Regions from separate parts of the Exiguobacterium sp. s91 genome, predicted to be linked through region 1. Evidence: riboswitches for the same ligand, from Rfam matches in the RefSeq annotation. Region 1 holds a riboswitch; the other holds the start of a gene.
What was found. A riboswitch is a leader RNA that binds a small molecule or an ion and turns the genes downstream of it on or off. The one in region 1 is predicted to bind lysine.
Positions count from the first base shown of each region.

Region 2: linked by a shared signal. The riboswitch ahead of KNQ06_RS14075 (Na+/H+ antiporter NhaC family protein) and the one ahead of KNQ06_RS15365 (aspartate kinase) in region 1 are both predicted to bind lysine.

Region 1 is NZ_JACSMZ010000004.1:176,485-180,110, forward strand. It holds gene KNQ06_RS15360 (aspartate-semialdehyde dehydrogenase) at 1-412, opposite strand, end outside; gene KNQ06_RS15365 (aspartate kinase) at 426-1,625, opposite strand; lysine riboswitch at 1,739-1,916, opposite strand; gene argH (argininosuccinate lyase) at 1,987-3,357, opposite strand; gene KNQ06_RS15375 (argininosuccinate synthase) at 3,354-3,626, opposite strand, start outside.
Region 2 is NZ_JACSMZ010000003.1:177,747-181,372, forward strand. It holds gene KNQ06_RS14060 (class I SAM-dependent methyltransferase) at 1-328, opposite strand, end outside; gene KNQ06_RS14065 (heme oxygenase) at 418-738, shown strand; gene KNQ06_RS14070 (uracil-DNA glycosylase family protein) at 863-1,600, shown strand; lysine riboswitch at 1,693-1,871, shown strand; gene KNQ06_RS14075 (Na+/H+ antiporter NhaC family protein) at 1,983-3,566, shown strand.

The DNA of each region.
Region 1 (3,626 bases):
CTAAGGCGACGACGGATTGAATCGTCGAACAGTTCGGATTTGCGATCAAGCGGTCCGTCACTTGAATCGCTTGTGGATTGACTTCTGGCACGACAAGCGGAATCGTCTCCTGCATCCGGAAAGCACTTGAATTATCAACGACGAGTGTTCCGTTTTCAGCTAGTAACGGGGCATATTGTTCACTGATCGTTCCGCCCGCCGCGAACAACGCGACGTCAATCTCGTCTTCCGTGATACTTGGTGTCAGTGCTTGGATCGTAATGGCTTCTTCCTTGAACTGTACCGTGTTCCCTGCTGAACGAGCAGAAGCGTAAGCGGACAGGCGGCTGACCGGGAAGTCCAGTTCGGCTAGTACTTGTAACATTTTTTGACCGACGGCGCCGGTTGCTCCAATGACTGCTACATGATACATCCTGTTTTCCTCCTTATAACTCGAACGCGTTTGCAATCGCTGCAACCGTCCGTTCAATATCTGCTTGTGCAATCGTGTATGAGATGCTGATTTCTGAAGTCGTAACTTGATAGAACGGAATGTTCTCCGCTCGGAAGATTGCGAACAACTTCGAAGCGACACCTGTTGCATCCCGCATCCCGATGCCGACGACAGATAACTTCGCGTGCTGATTATGGCGATCGACCTTGACTGTCGTGAAGCGATCCATGATGTCTTTCAATGCTTCATCGAGGAACTCTTCCTCATCGAGTGGACATGAGAACGATAAGAAGATGTCACTGTCGAACGTCGTTTGACTGATCATGTCGATGTTGACGTGGCGATTGGATAACAGTTCGAAGATATCGGCTACTGCTGCATTCGTTTGCGGTACGTGTTTGATTGATACCGTCAAGACGTTCTTCGTCACACTGACACTCGTCACCGCTTTTTGTTCCATTGTTTCCGTCGCTTCCATGATCCATGTTCCCCTTTTCGATTCAAGTGTTTTCCCGACGAAGATGTGTACGCCGTATTTTTTTCCTAGTTCGACACTTCGCATTTCCATGACCTTCGACCCGAGGGCGCTCATTTCCATCATCTCATCATACGAGATATGTGGAATCGGTTGAGCGGCGGCGTGGATTCGTGGATCAGCTGTATAGACACCGTCGACATCGGTATAGATTTCGCACCGTTTATCAAGGACTGCCGCAAGGGCAACTGCCGTTGTATCCGACCCACCCCGTCCAAGCGTCGTGACATCACCGAGTTCGTTGACACCTTGGAATCCGGCGACGATGACGACATCGTACGTTTCGAGTTTTTGTCGTAACAGATCTCCATCGATCTGTTTGATCTTACTTTTCGTATGCACGCCCATCGTGCTGATTCCTGCTTGAGCGCCTGTTTGCGATAACGCTTTGACACCGAGCGAGTTGAGGGCGATGCTGAGTAATGAAATCGTCTGTTCTTCTCCGATGGCAAGCAGTCGATCGAGTTCTCTTCGCTCGGGGCGATCCGTGATGGCTTGCGCCTGAGCGATCAAAGAATCTGTCATCTTGCCCATCGCCGAAACGACGACGACGAGTTTTTCACCTTCGGCTGCGCGACTCTTCAAATAATTCGCAATAGACTGAATCTGTTCGACAGTCGCAACCGAGCTTCCACCAAATTTAAGTACAGTTGTCACAATCCTATCTCCTTTGTCCCGATACAGAAAAAAAACGACGGGCCGGTAGGAGCGTTCCTACGGCCCGTCGTTATCACGATCGGACAAACGAAGACAAAGTCATTCGTTCTTTTACGTAAGATAGCGCTCCGAAACATCGGTTTCGGCAGTACAACGGATCTTAACCGTTGTACCAGCAAACAAGAAGAAGCATCTTCTCGTTCACTTCGGCGGACTTCCCCTTTCACATCATTCGGCATGCTTGCCTTCAAGAATGATGCTACTCATGTCATCCGCGCCTCTATCTGTCGGTTGTTAGTTACAGTTATAGCAGACATCTTTTGTTAAATCCAGTCATTTGACTGTTTTTTTTCAAAATTCGTCAATTCGCAAGATGCTGTTTCGTGAGTTCGAGTTGCTCCGACACGGCAGCAAACCCTGTCCCGCCGTAGCTAGTCCGGCGTGCTACTGCTTGAACCGGATCGAGGAGCGGATAGACGTCTTCTGTGATATCAGGATGGAACGTTTGATACGTCTCGAGGTTCAAATCCTTCAGGAAACAACCGTTCTGCACACAGTAAAGGACGGCTTTGCCGACGATTTCATGCGCTTCCCGGAACGGTATGCCTTTCGTTACAAGGTAGTCAGCGAGTTCCGTTGCATTCGAGAAGTCTTGCATTGTCGCCTTCTTGAGCGCTTCGGTCTTAAACGTCGCAGATTCAATCATTCCGGTGAAGATTTGAACGGATTGGAGAACGGTATCTGCTGTATCGAAGACCCCTTCCTTATCCTCTTGCATGTCTTTGTTGTAAGCGAGTGGTAATGCCTTCATCGTCGTCAAGAAGCCCATCAGATTGCCGTAGACGCGCCCCGTTTTCCCACGAATCAATTCAGCGAAATCAGGATTTTTCTTCTGTGGCATCATGCTCGACCCTGTCGAGAAAGCATCAGACAACTCGATGAAGCCAAATTCTTGCGATGCCCAGATGATGATTTCTTCACAAAAACGCGAGAGATGCATCATGACGGTCGAGGCGATCCCGAGGTATTCGATGACGAAATCGCGGTCGGAGACAGCGTCGAGACTGTTCGGATAGATTGACTCAAAACCGAGCAACTCGGCAGAACGGAAACGATCGATTGGGAATGTCGTCCCCGCGAGCGCGCCTGCCCCGAGCGGTGATTTCCGGATCCGCTTTTGATTATCCGTCAACCGTTCGACATCACGTTCGAACATCCAGAAATAAGCGAGCAAGTGATGCGCAAGCGAGATCGGTTGTGCCCGTTGCAAATGCGTATAACCTGGCATGACCGTCTCGATATGTTGCTCAGCTTGTTCCGTGATAACCGATTGGAGCTCGCGTAATGCCGTCGTCAACGCTTCAACATGTTGTTCCATCCATAGATGTAAATCCGTTGCGACCTGGTCATTTCGGCTCCGTGCCGTATGCAGTTTTCCTGCAACCGGACCAATCTGTTCCGTCAATAGACGCTCGAGATTCATGTGAATGTCTTCATCTGCTAGCGTATACACATGATCCGCTAACGTCGTTTCCAGTTGCTTCAGTCCTTGCTCGATTTGTGTCCACTCGTCTTGAGCGAGGATCCCTTGTTCAAATAGCATCTGCGCGTGTGCGAGACTGCCTTTTAAATCGACGCTCGCTAATTTTTGATCGAACGTGATCGATGCTCCGAAGGCTTCCGCTTGAGCGGAAGCACTTTCCGTAAAACGTCCACCCCAGAGTTTGGTCATTTCGTTACACCCGCCTGACGATGTACGCTCGCATGAGTCGAAACGGCAAGTCCGTGTAATTTGATGAAGCCTTTTGCTGCTTCATGATCGAACGCGTCTTCTTTCGTATACGTCGCAAGTTTCTCATCGTAGAGTGAGACAGCGGACTGACGACCTGTCACGGTTGCGTTTCCTTTGAACAGTTTAACGCGAACTTCTCCTGTGACGTCCTGTTGTGTCGCCGTCAGGAATGCTTTCAAGCCTTTTGTCAATGGTGCATGGAAGAGACC
Region 2 (3,626 bases), on a different contig from region 1:
GTTCGAATCGCAAACTTCCGGAACGCCGCTTCCGTCGACTTTGGTAGTTCGCCATATTCCGGAGTGCGTCCTCGTAAAATTGTCCGTTCATCTCGATTCCGATGACGGAACAATCGAATCGGTCGTGTAAGTAAAAGTTCAAACGCCCTTTCCCACACCCGAAATCAATGACAGTATCCTGTTTTTGAAACAAATACGTTTCGCATAATTCGTCTAGTGCCGCATAAGGCGTTGGTTCATATCGATTGTAGTGACTAAACACACCATAAAGATGTTGCATCTCAATGGTCTCGATTCGTAATCGTTGATCGTATTCCTGTTCATTCATTGTCGTTTGTTCCTTCTTTCCGGCATTCTTGCCTTCATCGTACTATACTGAAGAAGTACGTTACTCGTTTTTTGAAAGGGGATTTTATGATGATCGTCGTTACGAACCGGATTAAAGTCAAAAAAGGGATGGCTGCAGCTCTCGCTCCTCGTTTTACGCGTCCAAGTGGACTTGATACGATGGACGGATTCATCCGCGTCGAGGTCTTATTGACGCAAAACATCGAAGAACACGATGAAATGAACGTCAACATGTACTGGGAAGATATGAAGAGTTTTCAAGCGTGGCGGGAAAGTGACGATTTCAAAGCGTCACATAGTCGACCTGCGAGTAGTGAGGCAGGAGAATCGCCAATGCTCGGCAGCGAGATTCTGACTTATGAAGTCGCTTCGGTCAAAGAACGCGCATGATGCACGAAAAGGACTCGTATCGAGTCCTTTTTTATATACCTATATACAAATAGTGAAAGGGTCGAATTGTCACAAATGGTATTATTTGTTATCATAGTGCCATTACAGAGAGAGAGGGTCCTTCATGAATTCATTAACTATATTTGAACAAGCCATTCGTAGCTTACCTGACGATCGTACGTTACGACGTGATGAATTATGGACGGACGATTTTTTATTGCAACAGGAGAACGAGCTGACCGTCTATTACTCTCCGATTGGCGAATATGTCAATACTGAAGCAAAAGTCGTCATCATCGGGATCACACCAGGTTTTGAACAGATGCGAATCGCTTTCGAAGAAGCGACGGATGCCCTCCATCATGGTGTTTCATTAGAAGAGACGGCACGCCTCGTCAAATATACAGCAAGCTTTGCCGGAACGATGCGACGTAACCTCGTCCAGATGCTCGATACACTTGAACTTCCAGCATTGCTCGGAATCGAGACGACGGCTAGCTTATTTCATCAACATCAGAAATTATTGCATCCAACGTCACTGTTAAAGCAACCCGTCTTTTATCGCGAAAAGAATTACTCGGGTCATCAACCGAAGATCAATCGTAGCCCTTTATTAAGGCACTACGCGGAAGAACACTTCGTCGCTGAGATCAATCAGTTACAAAAACCAGCGTTATTAATTCCACTCGGTCGGGTCGTCGAGACGCAAGTCCGTGGATTGATTCATGATGGACGAATCGAACAGCATCAGCTTCTTTCCGGATTCCCCCACCCATCTGGCGCGAACGGTCATCGAAAAAAACAATTCGAGGAAAACCAAGCCTATTTGATGAAACAGCTCATTCAACATTTTGCTGAATAAACAACTTTATCTTAAATTATCAGAATATATGGTTGAATCGCTTCTGAAATACATGATAAAGTGTCCATAAGAACAGAATATGACTATTCTATCGATGAGGTAGAGGCGCGATTTCAATCAGTACTTGGTCCGAGGATGACAACGAAGACGACTACAGGAAAGGTGACATCGCCGAAATGACAGTATGTGTCGAGCATATCGTCGTTGGTCGATTCGGGAAACACCCGATCGATTGCCATACATAACAATTGTATGGAGCGCTCCAATTCGGCTAAGAAAGACGCATCCAGCGAGGGTGTCGGCTTTGTTGCCGGTGCCCTTGCTTTTTTTGTGCCGCGGGGTCTCATCTTTAAGCCATTTATTAAAGAGGAGGATATTTTTCATGGTCAACTATTCAGATTCCATCATTGCCCTTGTACCTGCTTTACTAGCTATCTTATTAGCCATCTTTACCCGAAAGGTCGTTCTTTCGTTAGGTGTCGGTATTCTCGTCGGTGCCCTGTTACTTCACCGTTTTAACCCGATCGATACGGTAACCTATCTCGGCAAGAACATCTTCAGCCTCTTTTGGGCAGACGGTGCCTTGAACGAGTGGAACGTCTTATTGCTTGTCTTCTTGTTATTGCTCGGCGTCCTTTCCACGCTCATTCAGACATCAGGTGGCGCTCGTGCCTTCGGTGAATGGGCTTCTACTCACGTCAAGACAGCGCGTGGTGCACGCTTAGTTGCCTTCGGACTCGGTATCTTGATTTTCATCGATGATTACTTCAACAGTCTCGCTGTCGGCAACGTCAGTCGTCCGTTAACGGATCGCCGTGGTGTCTCACGTGCAAAGCTTGCCTATTTGATTGACTCAACAGCTGCGCCTGTTTGTGTCATCAGTCCGCTTTCGAGTTGGGGCGCATTCATCATCTCCATCATCGCCGGTATCTTAACGACGCACTCGATTACGGATTACTCAGCGTTTAGTGCTTTCATGATGATCGTTCCAATGAACTTCTATGCGATTTTCGCGTTACTTTTAACACTTTACATCGCTTACTCTGGTATCTCTGTCGGACCGATGAAACAGCATGAACGCCGTGCCGCGAATGGTGAACTTTTTGATGCGTCAAAAGGAACACCGATGGGGATGGCAAAAGAGGTCAACGAACATACGAACGGAAAAGTCCGGGATCTCGTCGTTCCGATCGTCGTTCTTGTCATTGCTACAATCAGTGCGTTACTCGGGACAGGTGCTCAGGCACTTGCAGCCGACAATCGCCCGTTTACTTTAATTGGAGCATTTGAGGCAACAGACGTCACACGTTCACTCGTCGCAGGTGTCGTCATCAGTTTAATCGTCGCTTTCCTGATGCTGATCGGACGAAAAATTCCGGGCCGCGATTACCGTGCAAGCATCGTTGCTGGTATGCGTTCGATGTGGCCAGCAGTCGTGATTCTGTTATTCGCTTGGACGATCATTGCTGTCATCGGTGATATGAAAACCGGTGATTATCTCGCGAGCTTCGTTAGCAACTCGATTTCTGCGTCGTACTTGCCGTTCTTGTTATTCTTGATTGCCGGCTTGATGGCATTCTCGACAGGAACAAGTTGGGGTACATTCGGGATCATGTTGCCAATCGGTGCGGATCTCGTCATGGCTGTCGATGCCTCACTCTTGTTACCGACACTTGCTGCTGTTCTTGCTGGATCTGTCTTCGGTGACCATTGTTCACCGATTTCCGATACGACAATCTTAAGTTCGACAGGGGCTGGATCCCATCATATCGATCACGTTACGACACAGTTACCGTATGCGCTAGTCGGTGCCGTCACTGCGGCAGTCGGTTATTTAGTCATCGGTTTCACGGAGTCTTCGGTATTCGGTTTCATCGGAGCTCTTGTCACATTCGTACTCTTTGTCGTCGTCTTGAACGTTCTCTCGAAAAAAGGCGAAACCGCTTCGGATTTACAAACGGATTGATGAAACACTTTATGAAAAAGGCATTGGATGCGCGCATCCAATGCCTTTTTTATATCTATT